Pyrobaculum calidifontis JCM 11548: one gene and its partners. The main gene of each other region encodes a partner of the protein of the gene in region 2 in a complex. Links are inferred from orthologs where the notes say so. Each region holds a gene or a part of one and is shown on either strand. Other genes may lie near its edges.

Region 1 (7,360 bases), 550 kb from region 2 along the record:
CGCGGTGGGGCTGGGCCTCGCCGGGATTGGGCACAAGCTTAGGAAGGCGAAGGCCCGGGTGCAGATCGTGGTGTCGGCCATGGAGTACTCCAACTTAGAGACTCTCCTGGAGTTTGTAATTAAGGGCCTCGAGGCGCTTGGCTACAAGCCCGGGGTGGAGAGGGAGGGGGGCGAGATTAGGGCGATTAAGGCCCGGGGCATTTTCGTAGACGTGGTCACGCCCTACATGTTGCTCAAGAGGGAGAACGCGGACATAGTCGCAGTGGACGAGGCCGCGGCAGTGCCGCTCCCCGTGTTATACGCGGTGCATAAGAAGTTCGACAGACTGGTGTTCGCCACTACGATTCACGGCTACGAGGGGGCAGGGCGGGGCTTCTCAATCCGGTTCCTCAAATACCTCAGGGAGTCCAAGGACACAGACGTGCACATATTCGAGATGGAGGAGCCCATCCGCTACGGCAGAGGCGACCCCGTGGAGGAGTGGCTTTTCGACGCCTTCCTCCTAAACGCCGAGCCTGCCAAGATAGAGCCCGCCGACGTGGAGGCTGCTAAGGCGGGCAACGTGGTGTATCTCAAGGAGGAGGACGTGATGAGAGACGAGGAGACTTTTAGACAGTTCTTCGGAATCTACGTCCAAGCCCACTATCGGAACGAGCCAGACGACTTGGGCATGTTGCTAGACGCCCCCCACCACACGGCCAGGGCTCTGGCGCTTCCCAACGGAAAAGTAGTAGTCTCAGTGGAACTTGCCTTCGAAGGCGCGCTGGACGACGCGTCTATAGACCAGGCGCTTAGGGGGCTGAAGCTACCCGGCAACATAATACCGGACAGGTTCCTAAAGTACTGGCGGTTGCCAGAGTTCGCGAAGTTGAAGGGGTGGCGCATAGTCAGAATAGCCACACACCCAGAGCTCCAGGACATGGGACTGGGCACTCTTATGCTCAAGAAGCTGGAGGAAGAGGCTAGGGCATTGGGGATGGACTGGCTCGGCGTGGGGTTCGGCGTATACGACCGCCTCTTGAAGTTCTGGATTAGGAATGGGTACATCCCAATACACCTCTCGCCGGAGCGGAACCCCACCTCAGGGGAGTACAGTGTATTGTTGGTAAAGCCGCTTAACGAGAAAGCAGAGGCCTTTGTGAAATACGCCAACGTTGAGTTCAGGAGGAGGCTCATCCACTCCCTCATGGGCCCATACAACGACATGTCCCCCTCCGAGGTCCAGCTACTCCTCGAGGACTGGGGGTGGGACATAGACGGCGCAATAGCCCTCTCGAAAAACCAGTTGGACCGACTTGTGGCATACGCATATGGGCCAATGACCTATGAAAATGTGACAGACGCCATCTACACGCTAGTGGCCCAGTACTTCTACAGCTCGCGCCAGCGGAGGCCAACTCTCCCCGAACCAGCCGTGAGGGCGTTGATAAGCAAGGTGCTAGAAGCAAGGCCTTGGAAAGAGGCTGCAGAAGCCGCCGGGCTACGCAGAGGAGACTTAATGCTAATCTTGAGAGAAATCGCCAAAGTCCTCCTCTTCTACTACTACGGAGGAGAATTCGAAGTGCCCCTATTCGTCGTGGGGACAGTCAAAGGGCGAGAAAAAGACTAGTGGCGAAAGCCGACGCCTAATATGTACAGCCCAGCGCTGAGTATATAACCCCGTCTCTTGCGGCGTAGCATTGCGCCTCTGCGGCTTGTTCCGCGTTTGTAGAAACATGTTCCGCGTTTTGTTCCTCGCGTAGTCTAAATAAGCTCCCTGTACGGTTGAGACACATGCCCAACTACAAACTACTACTGGTACTGGCCGTGGCGCTAGTGGCGTTCGCCAGCGCTACTAATACGAATACCACAAGCTTTGACTTATGGCTCAAGTGCAAGGCCATTGAGCTCTACTTAAACGTCACGGGGGCCAATGCCACAATTCCATGCGACCAAGCACTAAAACAGGTAAGAACAGTTAATTTTACAAAGGCGCCATTGCCAATGATAGGCGTTGGAGAATTGAGAAAGTTAAATGTGTCTAACCCAGGGCAAGTCTTCAACGAACTCAAGGAGATTAGGAGAAAGGCCTTGGCCAATCTGACTGCCCACGTGAAGAAAGTACAGCACATGACTTTGAGAGAGTTAAACACCACCGGGCTAGAGGAGGCCTACAATGCCACAGGTCGCGCAGTAGAGACGTTAGGCCGCGTGGCAACACTCTTGAGGAAAGTCAACGCCTCTCCCGTGGCCGTGGTTGCTGTAGAGAGAGACTTGGAGTGGATAAATGCCACTCGCCGACTTCTATGGACTTTGCGGCAAGGCGATAGGTGGATTATAACAGCGGTTGGCAATGCCTCCGACGCGGAGATTGAGGAGGCGTTGAAGAGAGTGGAGGAGCTTAGGAGAGAGTGGGCCGCCTTGTGGGATAGGCTCGAAGAGTACAAACTGGCTTGGCGAGAGTTAGTCCGAAAGCGGGCGGAGAGGTGGCTAAATGAGACAAACTCAACCCTCTGGGACATATGGATAGCGGCAAGATTAAACCGCGGCGAAGTGGTAAAGTACATCAGAGCTGAAAACTTGACGGCGATAAGAGAAATAGCCCAGAAGACAAAAAGGGAGCGCCCAGACATCGTAGAAAGAGAAATTAGGGAAGCAGTCGAAAGAGGTAAAGGACAAGCTGGTCGCGGCCGCTAAACCCCAATTTTTATACCCCTCCCCTTCTTTCTTACATGTCGGCATTGCTCAATCTCACTGCTCCGCCGGTTTTGCTCTTGTTTTTGCCGGCGGCTTTGGTTGGCAATTATACGCTTCCCGTCCCTCCGGCGTCTGAGGTGGCGGCTTTTTCGCTCGACGGGGCTCCTCTGCCCACCTGGGTCTTGAACGGGACGCTCTACGTGTTGCAAGGCGGCGAGCCGGCGGTGGCCGTTTATGTGCCGAGGTTTTTCAACTCCAGCGGAGTCTACAGCGTGACCGTAGAAGGCCCCTTTGTGGCACAGGCGCCGCCCGGGGTAATGGTGATAGAGGCTAGGCCACAGCCGGCGAGGGTGGCTGTGAACAAGACGGGGCTATACCTATACTTTGACACAGGAGCCACAATTGTCTACCAAGCCTTCACCATACAGCCGACTCCGACGGCAAGCCCACCTCAAACTACGCAGACTACGACGATAAGCCCACCTCCAGCGACGACCAGTACGCCGCCTCATGCCACAACCACCACGACGCCCTCGACTACAACAACGCCTAGTCCAACCTCCACCGCTACGCCAACCCCTACAGCGCCAGTTGAGTGGTTGCTTGCAATCGTTTTAGTGATCGTCGTAGTGGTGATAGTGGCAATAGTCAGAAGTAGAAAGAGGTGGCGTTTTTAGCGGCTAGGCTATCCCGTTGCCACCGCTGTTGCAACCGCCGTAAAAACTGCTACGCCGCCTAATATTTGCTTGGCGGTGAGGCTTTCTAAGCCGGTGGCTTTTGCGTATAGCTGTGCTATTAGGGGCGAGAGAGAGACGACTATTGTTGTCAGCGAGAGGCCTGTCCTTTCCACAGAGAGGGCGAATAACGCCGAGCCTACTCCTAGGTCTAGCACAGAGGCCGCCGCGAAGGGGAGGGACTTTACCACTCTTATTCTCCGCGTTAAGAGGCCGTAAAGCCCCAGCGCGGCTGCGGCGGAGGTTGCCCTTAGGTAGGCTATGGCGACTGGGTGTACGCCTCCTAGAGAGGCGAGCTTTATGGCCGACATGCCCGCGCTCCACGTCAGGGCCGTCCCCGCCGCCGCCAGGAGGCCGGGCACGCTCAGCCTTGCCTCGCCGCCTTTTGTCAAAAGCGCGACCCCCACCACGATTAAGATTGAGGAGAGGAAGAGCATGTGGGACACAGACTCGCCTAGGAGTAGGGCAAAGTACTGGGCAATTATTATGTAGGTGTACGCCAGTGGGGCCGCTATAGACCCCCCGACCTTGGAAATGGCATAGAAATAGAGACTGTCGCCGACTACGAGAGTTATCAACCCGCTGAAAACTGCGGCTAGAATGCCCGGCGAGGGGGCTGTGAACAGGGCCGCTGGCCACATGGAGAGAGCCACGTAGGCCAGTCTGGAGAAGTTTACAGACACGGGGTCTAAATCCGCCATGTGTCGCTTGTACAGGAATATCACTAGCCCCCAGATGGTGGCCGCGGCTAGGGCCGAGAGAACCCCTAAGAGGTCCATTAGAGGGGTCTAACGGGCGTTGATGCGCCGCAGGCGAGGCAGTGTAAGACGAAGATGCGGCCCTCCCGCCTTAGCTCTGTGTCTATGGAGTTGCACACTGGACACACCACGTAGTACTTAATAAAGCGCTCGTAGACCGCCTCCACCACCTTAGGCGACTTTTCCCCATGGAGAGTAAAAACGTCGCCCTCCACCGTGCCGGGCACCGCCAGCTCCTTCTGGAAAAACTTGGCCATTAAGTAGACGTCTCTGTTTAGCCTCTTCGCAATGGCGCCGAAGTTCTGTATAATCGTCTTCCTGGGCATATTCACCACCTCTATCTTAGGTATCTCAGCTCGTCGTTGCGCCTTTGGTGAAACTAGCTTGTACGCCCTGTCTAAAAGTGCCAAATATTCGTCGTCCATCGGGGAAAAAGTGTGAGCCCTATTTAAATTTGCGGCCTAAACCAATAAGTTATGTAATTCTCGCCGGGCCTTCTCCCCACTACAAGCCTCATTTTCATCCCTGGCCTCAGCGTCTTGGGGTCTGCCTCAACCCACGCAGTTATGTTAAACCCGTCAGCCATTCTAACTATGCCCACAACGTAGTCCCCGTGATAGCTGAAGCTAGCTGGCTTTACATTTATCACAGTCCATGTCAACAACTCGCCCTCTGGAGTCACTTCGCGCCACTCCATGTCAGAGGATTTGCACTTGGGGCAGTCCGCCTGCGGCGGGAAGTATTTAGCGCCGCACCTCTTACACTGTGTGTAGAACAGCTTCCCCTCCGCCAGCCCCTCGACAAATTTGGCGATCTTGTTCACAGAGAGTGTAAACCTTAGACGCAACTCGCGGACGTCCACCCACAGCAACGCGCCTGTTTTTGGATCTTTGTACACGGGCAGTCCAGTGGCATTTATCAAAGCCTCCAGTTGCGCCAACGGCTCTTTATACAGCTTGTCAAGAGTCTTAGTCACAGCCGCGACGACGTTTTCCCCAATAGGTTTGCCGCCCTCCATGGCCTTACAGACTTAGTATTGTCACAAAGGCGTAGTGTCCCGTCCCCCCGATGTTGTGCGCCAGTGCCATGCCTTTTCTTATGGGCGCCTGCCTCCCTTTCTCGACCTCTTGCCTAAGCTGCTTCGTCAACTCGGCTATCATTGATACGCCAGTGGCGCCAATGGGGTGCCCCTTGGCCTTCAGCCCCCCGTCCAAATTCACCGGTATTAACCCGCCTATGTAGGTCTGCCCCTCTCTAATCAGCTTATATCCCTCCCCCCGCTTCGCAAACCCCAAATCCTCATACGCCATAATCTCTGCTATTGTAAAACAGTCGTGGACCTCGGCCACGTCGAGGTATTTTACAGGCTCCTGGGGGTCTATCCCAGCCTTCTTATAGGCCATCTGCGCGGCGATTTGCGCCGCCTCTAAGCCCACAAAGTCCACTCTTTTGCTCAAATTGGCCGTGCCATTGGCATAGCCGATGGCCTTTATCCACACAGGTGTGTCAGTGATTTTTCTCGCCACCTCCTCGCTGGCGAGTATCACCGCCGCCGAGCCGTCTGTAATTGGGCTACTGTCGTACAGCTTAAGCGGCCAAGCCACATAGCGGGAGTTTAGACACTCCTCGACTGTTATAGCCTTCTGAAACTGCGCCTTGGGGTTCAACGAGCCGTAGTAGTGGTTCTTTACGGCGACTTTGCACAAGTCCTCCTCTGTGGCGCCGTAGCGGTTCATATAGGCCGTGGCGTAGAGCGCATAATAGCCGGGGAAGGTTAGACCGAAGTTTTCAAACTCCCAGAAGTAGTTCCCCGCCCTCCCTATGAACTCTACGACGGTTGGAGTGGGGGACTCGTTCATTTTCTCAACGCCGATAGCCATCGCTATATCCACCTCGCCGCTTGCCACCATGTGATACGCAGTTCTCACGGCGGCGGAGCCCGTGGCACACGCCGCCTCGACTCTTATCCCACTCCTAGGCGCCAAGCCGCAGTACTCTCCCACCACAACCGCAGGCAGGGCCTCGGAGGACCAGCCGCCGACGTTCCCCACAACAAATGCTTCAACGTCCTCGGGACCCAGCCTCGCGTCGTCTAAAGCCTCTTTCACAGACTCCCAGGCAAGCTCTTGCAGAGAGACGTCTGTCCTATTGCCAAATTTACTAACTCCTACGCCAACGACTGCAACTTTTCTCATATGGAAAACTTTGGAAGAGGATAAAAAATTACTTTAGCTTGTTAGTGCAACTAGGTTACAAACTTGGCAATTTCGTCAGGTATTTGACCCTTCTCCTTTAGAATTCTAATGAGCTGGCGATATGCCACAAGCTTCTGGATATTGTTAGCTCCCTCATATATCTGGGTAATCTTCACATCTCTCAAGTACCTCTCCACGCCGGTTTCTACGATGACGCCAACGCCTCCGTGGAGGTTTATGGCCTCGGAAATAACCTCCTCGGCTACCGAGGTGGCATAGTACTTAGCGAGGGAGGCCACAAAGGTGAACTCCTTCCTATTCTCATCCGCGAGCTTAGCCGCCAAGTAGGTCAACAGCCTCGCCGTCATAATCTTCGTCATCATCTCCACAAGGCTGAACTGTATGGCTTGAAACGCCGCTATGGGAAGGCCGAAGGCTTGCCTCTGGTGAACATACTGGAACGCCTTTTCAAACACGCCCTGCATCATGCCGACTGCCTGTGCCGCGACGCCTATCCTCGTTCTATCAAAAGTCTCCATGGCATACAAGAAGCCCATGCCCTCCTCCCCAACCCTGTTCTCATCTGGCACCTCCACGTTCTCAAACACAAGCTCACAGACGTGGTTGCCGTGTAGACCCATCTTGTGGTAGCACTGCTCTATCTTAAAGCCGGGAGTGCCCTTCTCCACTATGAAGAAGGTGAGACCTAGGTACCGCAACTTTTTATCCGGCGGCGGGTATGTCCTGGCAAGCACAATGAAGTAGTCAGCCACATCTGAGCTACTGATAAACGCCTTTCTCCCATTTATAACCCACTTGTTGCCCACCTTTTCAGCCTTTGTCTGAATGCCAGCCACGTCGGAGCCGCAGCAGGGCTCTGTGACGGCAAAGGCGCCGAATTTCTCGCCTCGGGCAATAGGCGGGACGTACTTCTGTTTCTGCTCCTCTGTGCCAAAGAGCAGTATGGGGGTTAAAAACAGCTCGTTGGTGCCAAAGT
Region 2 (7,519 bases):
GCCTATCGCCACCATTATCAGAGTGGCGGAGACGCCGTATATCACAGTGTTCCAAATCCCTCTTACAAACAGCTCGTTTTGAAAAACTGCGGCGAGCCTCTCGGCGGCGGTGGAGAGGCTGGGCGACTCGGGCAGCGGCGACGTGGTCCACCTCTCCGCGAACACTAGCGAAATGGCGCCGAGGAGGGGGGCCGACGCCACAAGCGCCAGGGGGAAGGCCACTGCGTATATTAGAACTTTCCCCAGCGGGCCCGGCTTGTATATCCTCGGCCTTAGCTGGCGTATCAACATGGCGTACTGCCTCAGCCCCACGTACTTCCGCACGGCGAGGAAGGAGGTGACGGCAATTGTGAGGAGTACTAGGGCTAGGAATGCCGCCGTTGGGCTTATCTGCCCCCTCAGCTGGTCGAGGAAGCGGGAGTACACTTGGTAGGAGAGGAGCTTCCTCGCCGCTGGGTCGTCTTGGAAGATTATGGGCGCCGCCACGTCGTCTATGGCGAAGATGAACACTAGGACGAAGGCCGCGGCGAGTCCGGGGGTGGCCAGGGGGAGCACCACGTCTCGCACAGCGCGCCGCTCGTCTGCGCCGAGGTTGTTGGCCACCTCCTCCAGCGTGGGGTCGACCCTAGTCAACGCGGCGTAGATGTTGAGATAGGCTATTGGGAGATACATGAGGGATTGGACGAGGGCCACCGCGGCTAGGCCCGAGATCTCCACCTTGAGTGGGATGCCCAAGACGTCGTTGAGGAGCCAGTTCAAGGTCCCCCACCGCGGGTCTAGGAACTTCCTAACGGCGTAGGCGGTGGCGAAGGGCATCACTATGAGCGGCACCGTGGCCAACAGCCCGAGGGCAGTTCTGCCGGGGAACACGTACTTGGCCAACGCGTAGGCCAGGAGGAATCCCAAGGCAGTGTCCACGGCGGCGACTGTGAGGGCGACCCACAGGCTGTTGAATATGACGCCGAGGTCGGGCCCCCTCACCACGAGGGTCGGCGGGTTGCCCTCTCTGATATACACGGCGCTGGCGAAGGCGTCTGGAGATAGGTTTACGTAGAACGGGTCTGCCACGAGCTTGTAGACCTCGGCTACGCCCTCTACCACTTGCCAAAATATAAAGAGGAGGGGGAATAGTAGAAAGAGGCCGAGGTAGATGTAGCCAACTGCCGCGGACCACTTTATCATGGCTTAAACGCCCAGGCCCTGGCTATCTCCACTGCCACCTCCTCCCCTGGGAGGGCCGGCGGCTTAGGCCCCTCTGCCTTTATCCTACGCCCGGCGCATACCAACGTGACCTGGTAGTAGCGCCCTAGGAACGCCACGTCTTCTACCTGGCACTTAACCCCGCCGCCGCCCATGTACACGTCCTCGGGCCTAAACACTACGTGGACCTCCTCGCCTGGGGCCGCCTTGTCCACTGCGACGGCTGCCAGGGGGAAGCCCACGTCCACTACCGCGGCCTCTCCCCGCCTCTCGACCACGCGGCCTCTCAAGACGTTGGAGCGGCCTATAAAAGTGGCGACGAAGAAGTGGGCAGGGCTGTGGTAAACCTCCTCAGGCTTCCCCACCTGTAGTATTCTGCCGGCGTTCATCACCGCGACGCGGTCGGCCACCGCCATGGCCTCCTCTTGGTCGTGTGTGACGTATATCGTGGTTATAGACAGCTTTTTGGCTATCTTCCTAACCTCCTCCCTCAGCTCAACCCTTAGCTTTGCGTCGAGGTTTGCCAGCGGCTCGTCCAGTAGGAGCACCTCTGGCTGCACCACCAGGGCCCTCGCCAGCGCCACCCTCTGCTGCTGCCCCCCGGAGAGCTGGAAGGGCTTCCTCTTCTCAAGCCCGCTGAGGCCCACCAGCTCTAGCACAGACTTCACCCTCTTCGCCACCTCCTCTGGCCTCAGCTTCCTCAGCCTTAGCCCATAGGCCACGTTTTCAAAGACTGTCATGTGGGGCCACAGCGCCCACGTCTGAGGCACCAGGGCGGTCCCCCTCTTCTGCGGCGGGAGGTCTGTGACGTCTCTGTCGTCGAAGTATATTCTGCCGGAGGTGGGCTCGTCGAGGCCGGCCACCAGGCGGAGAAGCGTCGTCTTGCCGCAGCCGGAGGGGCCTAGGACTGCCACTATCTCGCCGTCGCCCACTTGGAGGTCTACGTCGTCCAGGGCCACCACTCTGTCAAAAACTTTGCGCAACTTCTCCAGCCGGACGACGGCCACGTCTCCTCTAACGCGCCTATATATAAATTAACCAGATAAGTATTTAAAGCGGTGTAAGAGGGGGGTCATGACCTTCGTCTACCCCGACGCCATTGTCTCCACCGCCGGCCACGTGGACCACGGCAAGACGCAGACCACCTACGCCCTCTCCGGAGTCTGGGTCATGAGGCACAGCGAGGAGATCAAGAAGGCCATGACGATAAAGCTCGGATACGCCCAGGTGGGCATATACGACTGCGGCGATGAGTACTACTACAGCGATGGCTTGCTCCAAGACGGCAAGTGTCCCAACGGCAACGAGCCGAAGCTTGTCAGAATGATATCCCTCCTCGACGTGCCGGGGCACGAGGTCCTAGTGGCCACCATGGTCTCCGACGCAGCGGTGGTGGACGGCGCCGTGATGGTGGTGGATGCCTCCCAGCCCGTGCCCCAGCCCCAGACGGCCGAGCACTTCGCGGTGCTAGACGTAATCGGCGTGCGGCACATGGTAGTGGCGCAGAACAAGATTGACCTCGTCACGAGGGAGAAGGCCATTGAAAACTATCAGCAGATAAGGGAGTTCCTCAGAGGGACGTGGGCCGAGAAGGCCAAGGTGGTGCCCATCTCGGCCCTCCACAAGGTGAACATCGACGTCCTCGCCACATACCTCGCCAAGGAGATACCGAGGAGGGAGGCTGAGACGGGGAAGCCCGCCAGGTTCTCGGTCCTCAGAAGCTTCAACGTCAACCCCCCGGGCACCCCGCCTGAGAAGCTCAGAGGAGGCGTGCTAGGCGGCACTCTGCTACAGGGGGTCCTCCGCGTCGGCGACGAGATTGAGATTAGGCCAGGCCTCAAGCTGGAGAAGGGCTACCAGCCCATTCGCACAAAGGTCCTCAGCATTGAGTACAGCGGGCACAAGGTAGAGGAGGCGAGGCCGGGAGGCCTCGTGGGGATAATGACGGGCCTAGACCCGGCCTTGACCAAGGCCGACGCGTTGGCAGGCGCCGTGGCTGGGAAGCCGGGCACTCTGCCCCCCGTGTGGACCGCCGTGGAGATTGAGACAAGGCCCATGCCCCGCATGGGCGGCGAGAAGCCCGAGCCGATTAAGCAAGGCGAGACTGTGCTCGTGGCCGTCGGCCCCGCCACGGTCTTCGGCGTGGTGCAGTCGGTGAAAAAAGACGTGGCCACGGTGGCCCTTAAGAAGGCTGTATGCGCAGAGCAGGGAGCCAAGGCTGTGCTCATTCGACAGGTAAAGACTAGGTGGATTGTTACTCACTACGGCGTGCTCAGAGGCGGCACGGTGGCCCTAGAGTAGGGCTCAGACCGCGGAATAGATCTCACAGGTCAATAGGGGGCAAGTCGTCCTCATCGCCACAGCTTATAAACTCACGTGTAAAAAATCTTAATGTGCCTAGAGAAGAGGTGGCCAGCCGGGGGGCCCGAGTGGGCCGCGGTGGGTGTCCTGCTGAGAGATGGAAAGACGCTCTTGATTAAGCGCGTGCAGAGGGCGGGCGACCCCTGGTCTGGGCAAGTGGCCTTTCCTGGCGGGAGGTGGAAGCCAGGCGAAGACCTCCTCGGAACCGCCGTGCGCGAGGTCCAGGAGGAGGTGGGGGTCACGCCGAGGGGGCTAGTGGGCGTGTTAGAGCCGCACAGCCCCCGCAACGCGCCTTGGCTGAAGGTCGTGCCGTTTATCTTCACGGAGTGGGAGGGAGAGGTGGCGCCCAACCCCCGCGAGGTGGCGGAGGCGAGGTGGGTGTCTAAGGCTGAGCTCTCTGAGGAGGAGTGGATCTCGGGATACGCCTTTGTCCACAGAGACTGGGTTATCTGGGGCCTCACCTACCGAATATTGAAGAGACTCATCGACTGCGGCATCCTCTAGCCAAAGCCACTTAGCCGCAGCCGTTGCTAATTGGCGTCGCTTATGATAACGCAAAGATGTCGATTATCCATCTCGACACAAGAGGTTAGGAGGGGTGGAATTGATAAGAGAAAAATTTTTAAACCTAGACAGCTTTTTATCTCAGGGGAGGGGGTCAGCAGAGCCGGGTTCGGGCAGATAACCCCTTAGTGCCCTTTCATCACCCTCCCCCGGCTAACTCTCCTCTATAAAGTGGCCGCAGTTGCCACTTAAGCACCTATACAGCCCGCTCTGTTTGTGAAACAACGGCGGTCAAAATACGTAGGACTCCAATTGGGGTAGGAAGTGTACACGTGCTGTCGGCGACGTATCGCTTTTTGCTGTCAGCCTTGGAGGAGCGGAGGGCGCGAGACGGATCGCTTCTTGAGATAAATTTTATATTGGCTGTTCAATGGTGGATTATATGTGGAGGGTGGCCATAACCATAGCTGGCCTGGACTCGGGGGGTGGGGCTGGCGTCCACGCCGATGTTAAAACCTTCGCCGCGTTGGGTGTCCACGGGGCCACTGCGCTGACCTGCGTCACTGCACAGAACACCTACGAGGTTAGGAGGGCTGAGTGCCTCGACCCCGGCCTCGTCCGGGAGCAGATCATGGCGGTGTGGGACGACATGGGGATAGACGCTGGAAAGACTGGGATGCTGGGGACTAGGGGGATTATAGAGGAGGTGGCGGCCACGGTCTCCAAGCTGGGGTTCCCCCTGGTGGTAGACCCGGTGATGGTGGCAAAGTCTGGGGCTCCCCTCATTGCCGAAGACGCCATGGAGGCGCTTGCCAAGAGGCTCCTCCCCGTGGCAAAGGTGGTGACGCCCAATAGGTATGAGGCAGAGAGGCTGACGGGTATGCGGATATCCTCCGTAGAGGACGCCAAGAGGGCGGCTGAGTATATACACAGGGAGCTGGGCGCCGAGGTCGTCGTAGTAAAAGGCGGCCACTTGGACGCGCCGGAGGCAGTGGACGTGGTGTACGTGGGGGGCACGTTCCACGAGCTGAGGGCACCTAGGCTAAACTCCAGGGCGACGCACGGCACTGGCTGCTCCTTCTCAGCGGCCATAGCCGCGGGGCTGGCAAAGGGGCTCGCCCCGCTGGAGGCCATTAAGACGGCCAAGGAGCTAATTACCACAGCCATTAAGTACGGTGTGGCCAGGGGAAAGGGACACTGGGCCGTCAACTCCACAGCGTGGGTGGAGATACCGGCGGAGAGGTGGAGGGCCTACGAGGCCATGTCTGCGGCGCTTAGGGCGCTTGAGGAGAGGGGGGCCGAGGTGGCTAGGTACATACCAGAGGTGCAGAGCAACTTAGGCTACGCCATAGACCCCAGGTACGCCTCTGGGCGCGGAGACGTGGCGGCTGTGCCGGGGAGGATTGTGAACTACATGGGCAAGGCGAGACCCTCGGGGCCTCCCACCTTCGGCGCCAGCGACCACGTGGCTAGGAAGATACTGGCCGCCATGGGGAAAGACCCGCGGATTCGCAGCGCCATGAACATCCGCCTAGACTGGGGCCTTGTGGAGAAGGCAAAGGCCTTGGGCATGGCGGTGGCCGTGGTAGATAGGCGCAACGAGCCGGAGGAGGTGAAGGCTAGGGAGGGGGGCTCCATGCAGTGGGTTGTGGAGGAGGCGTTTAGGCAGACCGGCGGGAGGGCGCCCGACTTAATCGTCGACGTGGGAGACTGGGGCAAAGAGCCGATGATCACCATCTTGGGGAGAGACCCCCTAGACGTTTTAGAAAAACTATTCAAGTTAATCACGTGAAGAGGAGGACTCTCTTGGCATCCCTCGCCGCGGCTCCCCTGGCCTACCTCGCAGTTGGGGCAGGCGCAGTTGGCATAAAGGCCACTGAGCTAGACTGGGGCCTTGGGAGGAGGGTACTCTTCCTCACCGACCTCCACATACACGGGGAGTGGCATGCGCCGGCGCTGGGGGAGTACGACCTAGTCCTCATCGGCGGCGACACCTACGACGAGTGGACTCGCGACCTCCAGGCCGTGGTAGAGGCCTTGGGGCAGATAAGGGGGCCGAAAATCGCCGTGTTGGGCAACCACGAGCACTGGGCCTCCAGGCGGATCCCCCTCAGCGTTGGGATCAGGGCCTTGGAGGATGCGGGCGTCCACGTGTTGAGGGACGACTGGGTGCAGGTGGGGTCTCTCCGCATATTTGGCCTGGACTGGAGGGAGGACCCCAGGTCCTACCCCGCGGTGAAGGACGCAGACGTCGTCCTCGTGCACTCCCCCGACGCCTTCCACAGCGCCGTGGGCGGGCTCTACCTAGCGGGGCACACCCACTGCGGCCATTGGTGCCTCCCCTGGGGCGGCGCCGTGTTCACCAACAGCGCCTTTGGCTACACCTGCGGGCTGTACAAGAGGGGGGCCGCCGCCATGTACGTCTCGGCCGGGCTAGGGGGGATGTGGCCCCGCGTCTTTTGCCCAAGGGAGGTGGTGTTTGTGTACTAGCCCTGCTCCACGATACGCCCGTCTCTCATTCTCGCGTATCTGTCGCAGTAGGACAAGAGTTCTAGATTGTGGGTCACCATGACGATGGTGATGCCCAGCTCCTTCTTCAGCTGTGTGAAGATGTCCATTATGACCTTGGTGGTGGCCGAGTCTAAGTTGCCCGTGGGCTCGTCGGCGAGCAGTATGCGGGGCCGCGTCACAATGGCCCTGGCTATTGCCACGCGCTGCTGCTCGCCGCCGGAGAGCTGGGTGGGCCTGCGCCTTGGGTCTATGTGGCCGAGGCCGACTAGCCTAAGCGCCTCAAGCGCCGCCTCCCTCCGCCTTGCCTTGGGGACGCCGCGGAGGATTAGGGGGAGCTCCACGTTTTCGAGGATGGACATCCTGGGGATTAGGTAGAACATTTGGAAGACGAAGCCGATGTTCTTGTTCCGGAACTCGGCCAGCTGGTCGTCGTTGAGGTCGTTGAGTCTCACCCCCGCAACTTCCACAGTCCCCTTGGTGGGCTTGTCCACACCTCCAATGATGTGGAGGAGCGTGGACTTCCCGCTGCCAGAGGGCCCCACGAGGCACTGCCACACACCGCGCGGAACTTCGAGGGTAACCCCCCTGAGCGCGGGGTAGTCGCCGTAGTACTTAACCACGTCTTTGACTACGATCTCCACGCGCATGCCGTCGAACTGTTTTATATACGTGACTCACTGGAAGAGAGTATGTATGACGAGGTGTCTGCAGGCGCCGTGGTCTACTACGGGGATGGGGGCGGAGCGGAGTACCTCCTCTTGCACTACCCCGCGGGCCACTGGGACTTCCCCAAGGGCAACGTCGAGCCCGGCGAGACGCCCGAGGCGGCCGCGCTGAGGGAGGTAAAGGAGGAGACGGGCCTCGACGTGGAGTTGGTAGAGGGCTTCCGGGAGGAGGTGGAGTACGTGTACTACCGGGGCGGCAGGAGGGTGCGCAAGAAGGT
Region 3 (7,561 bases), 700 kb from region 2 along the record:
TTCAATTTTTTAAAAAGTGGGCCACCTTATGTCATGCCTAAGTATGTTCTAACGTATATGGACGCCAAGGAGTTCGCGTACATAATAGACTCACTATCGGTGTTGGTGGAGGAGGCAAGCTTCGTGCTTAGGAGCGATGGCCTTTTTCTCCGCGCGTTAGACGCGTCTAGGACGGCCATGGTAGACCTCTCTATGCCTAAGGAGGCCTTTGAGGAATTCCCAGAGGTTGAGGAAGAGGTAAAGCTCGGCTTCAATTTTAAGGATCTTAAGAAGCTACTGCGGCGGGTGAAGAAGGGCGACAAGATAAGCCTTGAAATCGAGGAGTCCAGAGTCAAGGTGAAGCTGGTGGGCAAGTCTGTCAGATCTATAACTCTCCCCATGATTGAGGTGGTGTCTGAGGAGCTCCCAACGCCTAAGGTGGTCTTCACGGCGCTTGTCAAAACCAGTAGCGACGTATTGGCCTCTGCTGTGAAAGACGCAGACGCTGTAGCAGACGAGGTGAAGTTTGAGGCAAACGAGGACGCCTTTGTAATAAGCGCGGCCAGCGACAAGGGCGAGGTGGAAGTGCGGCTGGACAAGGGCAGCGAGCTTGTCTACGAGTTTGACGTAAAGGAGCCGGCCTCGGCCCGCTATTCGCTGGAGTACCTCGTGGACATCGTGGGCAAGGCGTCTAAAATAAGCGACATAGCCACTGTGGAGTTGGCCACTGCGAAGCCTGTCTTGCTCACCTTCGACATACCGGCCGGCGGCCGAATTGCCTACTACGTGGCGCCGAGGGTGGAGTGATTGTAGAAGTATTTTTCCGCAACTACTACAGGAACTACGCGAAGCTGGAAGTAGACGAGGTGGAAAAGAGGGAGTTCGCCTTCCAGCCCTTTGTCGGCGGCATGGTTAGGCACAAGGCCTTTAAAAACCTCGAAGAGCTGAAGAGGCACTTGGTTGAGAAGACGCCTCGGCACGTCTACTACTCCACCGCCCGGTACGAGAGGCCTTGGGAGGAGGACATGGAGCGAAAGGGCTGGCTAGGCGCCGACTTAGTATTTGACATAGATGGAGACCACCTCGACACTGAGGCGTGTAGAGAGAGCAAGGTGGTGTCTTTGGCGTGTCTAGAGGACGCCAAGGAGGAGGCCAACAAGCTCATAGACGTGTTGACAGAGGAGCTGGGCCTTAAGCCGACTAAGGTCGTATTCTCCGGCAACAGGGGATTCCACGTGCACGTGGTCGATGAAGAGGTGTTGGCCCTTGGGCAAAAGGAGCGTAGAGAGCTTGTGAACTACCTAAAGGCAGTCGGGTTTGACCCCTCTAAGTTCCACATGAAGGTGGGGAGGCGGAAGGTCGTGTTGTACGAGGAGGAGGCCGTGGGCAACCTCTTGCGCATTAGGAGAGGCATAGAGGACCCCGAGGCGTTGAAGGTTGAGGTAGACGAGGTGGTGACGCAGGACGTGCATAGGCTCATAAGGGCCCCCGGCTCGCTCAACGGGAAGACGGGCCTCGTGGCATTGCCTCTCTCAGTGAGAGACTTGGAAAAAGAAGTGGCGCACATAGTCGAGAGGGCTATCGCCTTTAGAAAGGGGAATTTGAGGCTGAGGTTCGAAAAGCCGTTCCAGGGCACTGTGTTGTTTGAAAAAGTGGAGGCGAGAGAGGGCGACATTAAGACGCTGCCAGCACATGTGGCCATATACCTAGAGCTACAGGAATTTGGCAAAATATATGATTGAGAAGCTGAGGCTCTGGTTAGCCGCTGAGGCTAACTCGCGCTTTCTCACAGAGCCGCCGTACGGCTCGTACGCAGAGGCGGCTGAGCAGTTTGTCAGAGATTTGCAGAACTCGCCGCTGCCGCAGAGCATAGCGGAGCAGGTTAAAGCCCATGTCTACTCCACGTTGGTCACGATAGTGGAACTTAGAACGCGGAAGATACTGTGGGAACTGAGCCAAGGCCGCGAGCCTAAGAATACGACGGCAGAAGAGGAGAGGCTCATACGGCCGTTGTTGAAAATCCTCCGTGCCAGACCCCACCGGAGAGAGGCGCAGGAGTATGTGATTGTACAATTCGTAACTCCCCACCCTGCCATAATAACTGAGGACTTTAAACAGATAGGTCCCTTTAACAAGGGCGACTTGGCTAAACTGCCTCCCCGCGACGCGAAAGACCTAGAGGAAAGGGGCGTTGCCAGACTCCTCCGGCTTGAAGACTAACTGAGGCCCGATCCCCTGCGGGGCGTGGTGGGAGTAAAATTTATTTTGTCCCCCTTTTTGCCCCTTCGTGAAGTTTCCCAAGAGCGTAAATATGTACTGTCCACGGTGTAACACATATACGCAGCATAGCGTGTCCAACTACCACGGAGGTCAGAGGAGGTCGCTGGCGGAGGGCCAGAGGAGGTATGAGAGAAAGTTGAAGGGGTACGGCTCCACTCCTAAGCCTAAGCAGAAGAGGTTTGCCAAGGTCAATAAAAAGGTGACCTTAGTATTTACCTGCACTAAGTGCGGCTACAAAATTGTGAAGAGCTTAGGCAGGATGAAGAAGGTGGAACTGGTGTAGGCCCATGCCACAGAGGTTCAGCAGAGTCCTAATACCACAGCCTCGGTCTAGGTTTGTTAGACTTAGGTGCCCCGACTGTGGAAACGAGCAGGTAACCTTTAGCCACGCCGCGATGGTGGTGCGCTGTCTCGTGTGCGGCAGAGTTTTGGCGCAACCCACCGGTGGGAAGGCGATTTTCGCAGGCCACGTCGTAAAAGTTTTAGAATAGCCCCCAAACCCCTTCCTTCAATGAAGTTAGTGAAAAAGGATTTTCCAGACGTAGGCGAGTTAGTCATAGGCACAGTCAAAAAGATCGCGGAGCACGGGGCGTATGTGTACCTAGACGAATACGACTTGGAGGCCTTTGCGCCGACGCAAGAGGTGGTCCAGTCTTGGTTTCACAGCATTAGGGATTACATAAAGGAGGGCAATAAGACGGTGTTTAAGGTGATAAGCGTAAACCCCAAGATGCGCGTGGTAGAGGTTTCTCTCAAGAGAGTTAGAGTAGACGAGAAGGAGAAGAAGCTCCTCCTCTACCGCCACAGAGTCAGAGTGTTGAAGCTCTTGGAAATCGCCATGAAGAGGCTGAACAGGCCGCCACAAGAGGCTTTAAACGTCTTGTGGTATCTAGAGGAGCAGTTCGGCGACCCCTTCAAAGTCTTCGAAGAAATTGTGAAAACGGGGCCGCAGGTGTTAGACGGGTTAGACCTAGACGACAAGCTGAAGGAGCTCCTCGTAGAGCTGGCCCGGCAACAGGTGGAAATCCCACCCACGAAGATCTCCGGCGTAATTAAGGCCGTGAGCGTGGAGGGCGATGGCGTTGAGAAGATAAAGGCCGCATTGACGGAGTTGCTCAAGGCTCTGGAGGCAAAGTATCCACAAGTCTCGGCCAAAATCTACGTGATAGGCCCGCCGCGGTATCGGATAGACTTGGTGGGCAAAATGCCGAAGCAGGTAGAGGCGGCGTTTAACGAGGTCTCAGCCCTCCTACAGTCTCTACAGAAGAAGTACAAGGTAATTGCAAGCGTCCAGAGAATAGAGCAGGGCTAGCCGCTCCCCTCCACCACGGCGGCGAATTCCTCCAAGATCTTCCTCCTCGTTTCCTCTTTCACGGGGAGTGTCCCGAGCAACGCCTTTTGTAAAATTCTATACCGCTGGTACTTGTCCTCGGGGGAAAACTTAGGCGGGTGAGGCACCTCGACCTCGCCCCCGCACTTCGGGCAGCTGGCCTTCGAAAGCGTGTACCAGCCGCAGTTTTTACAACGCCTCAGAAGCGACTTCACGGCCCCACTTCGTACAGCACAACCCACCCATGGGGCCTAGAGACGTAGACAAGCCTCAGAGGCCTCGTCGCCGTTGTAATAAACGGCACCTGCTCCTTTGCGCCAGTAAGCGGGTCGGCCACCACCTCCACGCTCCCGGAGGTCCACCCCTGTATTGTGTACTGGAGAGCCCCTGCCAGCCTTGGCGCATACCCGGGCAGGTACACGTTGCCCCCCGTCAGCTTGAGGTCTCTAAACGTGGTGAAGACGCCTTGTTGATACACGCCCTCGAACATCCACGCGTACTGCTCGGTGGCGTTGCCGTAGGCGGGGACAAGCCTAACCTTGCTGAACAACATAGCGTAAAGCGTCCTATTTAAGCTGAGGGGGACCGGGTAGTAGCTCCCCTGTATAGTGAAATAGGCGTACGTGGCGCTGGGCGGCGGGCCTGGGTAGCTCATGACCTTTGTGTAGAAGAAGTCTTCGAAGTTCGTCGACGTGGCGCCCAGTATCTTGGCCGCATCGCCGACGTTCTCAAGCGCTATACGCGCCATCCAGTAGGACTTTAAAAAGTCGCCGCCGGGCGGGTATTCGTGAACAAGCAGATAGCCCGCAGACAGTGGAGTGGCTATGTACGGCATTATCGCCAAGACGTACTTCGTGCGGAAGTCCTTGGTAAATATTTCTGCGCCTACCTGCGGCGGGGCCATAAGCGCGAGGCCTATCTTCCCAATCTGCGTCGCGTTTATTGTGGAATTGTCGGCGAGACTCGTCTTATTGCCTATTATCGAGATCCAGTAGCCGTAGTCCCACCACGACGCCACAGGCTCGTAGATCGGTAGCCTCGTCTTCATCCACATCAACATGTCGAGGAAGTCCTCACTTACAACGCCGACGGCCGACGTTGCAATCTGCGTAGGCTGTCTCGCGAGCCCCTCGCCGTAGTTAAGTCTCTGGGCATTGAGGGCGGGCATCACCGAGGAGAGCAACATGGCCACGGATATAATAGCCGCGAGGGCCACCAGTAGGCCCAGCCTCTTGTTTTCCATTGCCTTGGCAATGCCCACAGCGGCCACAACAGTGGCTATGGGGGCCAGTAGCACGAGGAGGCGGACCATCGTCGCTGCGGCGTAGCCCGCCGTGGCTAAGTAGGACAGCGCCAAAAGGCCGCCGGGCGTGAAGAGGTAGGGCACCCCCGCGAGTATAAACGGCAACACTGGGCCATACCTAGCCACAATTTGAACAAAGGAAGTTGTGCTGTGCTCCGCCACGCTGGCCACAATGGCGGAGCGACCAACGGGGAAAAGAGTGGCGAGGTACTTCCCCCCTATGGCGCCTGTGGCCAGCGCTGCTACGAATATGCCGATGCCGGCGAGGACCACGGCCACGACGAGCCACATATACCTCCTCAAGAGCTCCACGGTCCTCGTAACGCCGAGCTTTGAGTCTAAAAGCCATGTAGCTAAGGCGGCGGCTAAGCCAAAGGTCGGGATAATGTTAAAGGCACTTATGAGCGTATTTACGCCGTATCTAGGTATTGTGGCCACGAAGACGCCGTAGAGCAAGTAGAAGAGGAGGTAGGAGAGGAAGAAGTTCCTGGCGTCAAAGGGGAGCTGGACCGCAGGAGGCGCCGGCCCCCTCTTCGCCTTAGAAGGCGCCGCCGGCGTAAACGCGAGCTTTAGGAAGTAGTAAGTAGGCAAGAGGAGCGCGTAGAGGCCCACCAAGTTCCACACGTAGAAGTGCGCGCCCCACGTCCACGCCACATAGCCAAGCGCTACGCCGGCGAGAGCCCCCATCAAAGGCCTCCTCAGCCCGTCCAACAAGAGGGCTAGGCCCAGGGGTATTAGAAAAAGACTTATGGGCTCGTCGTCGAACCACGCGGCAAAGCCGCGCTCAATGAAGGCGGGCATAACGGCGGTAAGCATGGCAGAGAGCAGCCCCACTCTGAGACCCCCCTCCCCCAGCTCCTGGCCCACTTTGTACCCAAGGTAGAACATGGAGAAGACGGCGAGAGAGTTCATAATCGCCGGCGCCGCTACTACGGCGTGCCACAGATCAACGCCGAATGGGCGGAGAAGCGCGTAGACAAACAAGCCGTAGAAAGAGGTGCCCGGCAGAAGAACTTTGCCCCAATCGACGCCGTAGGGGTACCAGAACTGTAAAAACTGCGCACCGCTCCACCACCACCCAGCGCCGTGCTCCAACGTGTACTTGGCCAAGTAGTAGCGGACATATGGGTCAAACTCGTCGAGCCACCACCCCCATAGGAAGACGCGGTACATTCTTGCGTATAAGGCTATGGCAAACGCGGCAAGCAGAGACGACGTGACGAGGAGAATCCTCTCTTTCCTATCCATCAAGCGCGAAAACAGGCCCAAATATATTTCTTAACCCCCCGCCCCTCTTAAAGCCCAGCCCCCTCTCAAGCCCTTAACACTCTAAAGTCCCCGCCTGTGGGTAGGGTATGAGGTACCTCTTTGCGCCTGCTCCATCCTGGCCCGCGCCATCCTGCAGTAGATGTCGCGGCGCTTGTGAAAGCGCAACCTAATCGCAACCGTGACGCCTTCTATCCCCTCCTAAGCCCAACCGCAATCTTGATAGGCCGCCTCTCTAGGGGCGAGAGGCACTTAGGGCACACGCCGCCCCACATCTTTAGCACCGCCTCCACCGTCTTAGGCTCTTTGTCGCTGTAAAGGACAAAGCCGCAGGAGTCGCACTTTACGACAAACACGGCCAAGGTGTATAATGGCCTTTTAAAAGTGTGAGATAGTACCTAGCTATTACACGCAAGTTCTCACGCCGACGCCTTCGCGGAAGGTGAAGGTCAAGGCGTCTAGCTCGTCTTCCTCAAGCTCGGGGTACCGCCTCTTGAGCCACGGCCTTGAGGAGCCAGCGTCTAGCTCATCTACGAGGCGGACTTCGCGGCACCCCAGCGTGGAGAGGGCCCTCTTCATGTCCACGTATGGGGAAGAGCCCATGTGGATTTGGACAGACTCGGCGCTTTTCAACACGGCCTCCACCGTGGCCCAGTCCAACACGGCGTGTAGGACCAGCTCCCCCCTCCACACGTAGACCACCCCGTTCTTCGCAGTGCCCAGGTCGACCCCCAGCTTCCCCCCGCCTAGGATCTTCGGCACAGATGCGAAGAGCTCCTTCGCCACACACCTATAGTCGTCGCACGGCAACACTACGTCGCCGCCAGCTCTGTACCTTCCATCTACTATGACTACGTCGCCGTCGCCAAATAGAGACACGCCGTACGCTATCTTCCGCACCACGTCGTATATACTCCGCCGCCCAACATAGGCCAGCTTCAACGTGTCAATAAACTTAAGAAATTTATAAAATCTGCGCCTTGTGGACGCGTTAAGGGTACTCGCGGCTAAATTGCAGAAGAGGCCGGTGGCGCTCTGCGATTCAAACGACGTCGACGGCATAGCGTCGGCCGCGTTGTTCAAGCGCAAGTATCCAGAGGGGGTGGTGGTCCTAGCGGGGCCCTCCGAGGTCAAGAAGTGGTGGATTAAGGCCTTTACGTGGGATTTCGTCGCAGACCTCCCCTGCCCCGGCAAGGCCAAGGTTAGGGCAGACCACCACAAGACAAATGCCCCCTGCGCCGAAGTCGAGTTCTACGACCCCGAGGCCCCCGCCGCGGCTGTACTAGCCGCCAAGGCCCTAGGCCTTGAAGAAGACCCAGTGGCGCGGGAGCTCGTAGAGGCGGCCGTGCAGACAGACACCGCAGATGTGAGAGATCCCACGGTGAAGAAGCTCGACCTGGCCA

What was found.
Region 1: the proteins of eif2g (region 2) and PCAL_RS04440 are in contact, whole or in part, in a crystal structure (PDB 2QMU), measured with the Saccharolobus solfataricus proteins. The link is inferred for Pyrobaculum calidifontis JCM 11548 from one-to-one orthologs. Residues at the interface, in WP_009988771.1 of Saccharolobus solfataricus: Trp33, Pro65, Glu66, Gln148, Val151, Asp152, Val154, Ser155, Lys156, Ala159, Leu160, Tyr163, Arg164, Lys167, Ile180, Ile181, Pro182, Val183, Ser184, Leu186, His187, Ile189, Asn190, Asp192, Ser193; in WP_231918336.1 of Saccharolobus solfataricus: Met1, Leu2, Arg4, Leu5, Tyr6, Lys8, Leu9, Pro10, Ile106, Lys108, Lys109, Glu110, Lys111.
Region 3: the proteins of eif2g (region 2) and PCAL_RS05295 are in contact, whole or in part, in a crystal structure (PDB 3CW2), measured with the Saccharolobus solfataricus proteins. The link is inferred for Pyrobaculum calidifontis JCM 11548 from one-to-one orthologs. Residues at the interface, in WP_009988771.1 of Saccharolobus solfataricus: Asp222, Lys225, Pro226, Gly227, Thr228, Gln229, Phe230, Asn231, Leu233, Lys234, Gly235, Leu259, Phe273, Thr274, Lys275, Tyr300, Leu301, Asp302, Pro303, Ser304, Leu305, Lys307; in WP_009989173.1 of Saccharolobus solfataricus: Val185, Arg186, Thr187, Asn188, Glu189, Pro190, Leu191, Gly192, Val193, Glu194, Ile196, Lys197, Ile200, Ser201, Leu204, Ile217, Lys218, Ile219, Tyr220, Thr221, Ile222, Gly223, Ala224, Pro225, Tyr227.

The regions. Positions count from the first base shown.
Region 1 is NC_009073.1:790,842-798,201, forward strand. The notes cover bases 2,892-5,612. They hold PCAL_RS04440 (translation initiation factor IF-2 subunit beta), read right to left. Parts: upstream 4,594-5,612; coding sequence 4,189-4,593; downstream 2,892-4,188. Other genes in these bases: PCAL_RS04430 (hypothetical protein), read left to right, coding at 2,892-3,353; PCAL_RS04435 (DMT family transporter), read right to left, coding at 3,362-4,189; PCAL_RS04445 (Zn-ribbon domain-containing OB-fold protein), read right to left, coding at 4,617-5,186; PCAL_RS04450 (thiolase domain-containing protein), read right to left, coding at 5,191-5,612. Also shown: PCAL_RS04420 (tRNA(Met) cytidine acetyltransferase TmcA), read left to right, coding at 1-1,609; PCAL_RS04425 (hypothetical protein), read left to right, coding at 1,774-2,676; more of PCAL_RS04430, read left to right, coding at 2,712-2,891; more of PCAL_RS04450, read right to left, coding at 5,613-6,363; PCAL_RS04455 (acyl-CoA dehydrogenase family protein), read right to left, coding at 6,414-7,360. UniProt on the Methanocaldococcus jannaschii protein: eIF-2 functions in the early steps of protein synthesis by forming a ternary complex with GTP and initiator tRNA.
Region 2 is NC_009073.1:235,848-243,366, reverse strand. What follows is about bases 1,508-4,387. They hold eif2g (translation initiation factor IF-2 subunit gamma), read left to right. Parts: upstream 1,508-2,274; coding sequence 2,275-3,501; downstream 3,502-4,387. Other genes in these bases: PCAL_RS01300 (NUDIX hydrolase), read left to right, coding at 3,592-4,065; PCAL_RS01310 (ABC transporter ATP-binding protein), read right to left, coding at 1,508-2,207. Also shown: PCAL_RS01315 (ABC transporter permease), read right to left, coding at 1-1,182; more of PCAL_RS01310, read right to left, coding at 1,179-1,507; PCAL_RS01295 (bifunctional hydroxymethylpyrimidine kinase/phosphomethylpyrimidine kinase), read left to right, coding at 4,508-5,857; PCAL_RS01290 (metallophosphoesterase), read left to right, coding at 5,854-6,555; PCAL_RS01285 (ABC transporter ATP-binding protein), read right to left, coding at 6,552-7,223; PCAL_RS01280 (bis(5'-nucleosyl)-tetraphosphatase), read left to right, coding at 7,266-7,519. UniProt on the Methanocaldococcus jannaschii protein: eIF-2 functions in the early steps of protein synthesis by forming a ternary complex with GTP and initiator tRNA.
Region 3 is NC_009073.1:932,989-940,549, forward strand. What follows is about bases 1,749-4,670. They hold PCAL_RS05295 (translation initiation factor IF-2 subunit alpha), read left to right. Parts: upstream 1,749-2,770; coding sequence 2,771-3,571; downstream 3,572-4,670. Other genes in these bases: PCAL_RS05280 (DNA replication complex subunit Gins51), read left to right, coding at 1,749-2,199; PCAL_RS05285 (50S ribosomal protein L44e), read left to right, coding at 2,267-2,542; PCAL_RS05290 (30S ribosomal protein S27e), read left to right, coding at 2,547-2,750; PCAL_RS05300 (RNA-protein complex protein Nop10), read right to left, coding at 3,568-3,804; PCAL_RS05305 (STT3 domain-containing protein), read right to left, coding at 3,801-4,670. In the rest of the region: pcn (proliferating cell nuclear antigen (pcna)), read left to right, coding at 34-786; DNA primase catalytic subunit PriS, read left to right, coding at 783-1,721; more of PCAL_RS05280, read left to right, coding at 1,714-1,748; more of PCAL_RS05305, read right to left, coding at 4,671-6,140; PCAL_RS05310 (hypothetical protein), read right to left, coding at 6,350-6,514; PCAL_RS05315 (hypothetical protein), read right to left, coding at 6,564-7,100; PCAL_RS05320 (DHH family phosphoesterase), read left to right, coding at 7,141-7,561. UniProt on the Methanocaldococcus jannaschii protein: eIF-2 functions in the early steps of protein synthesis by forming a ternary complex with GTP and initiator tRNA.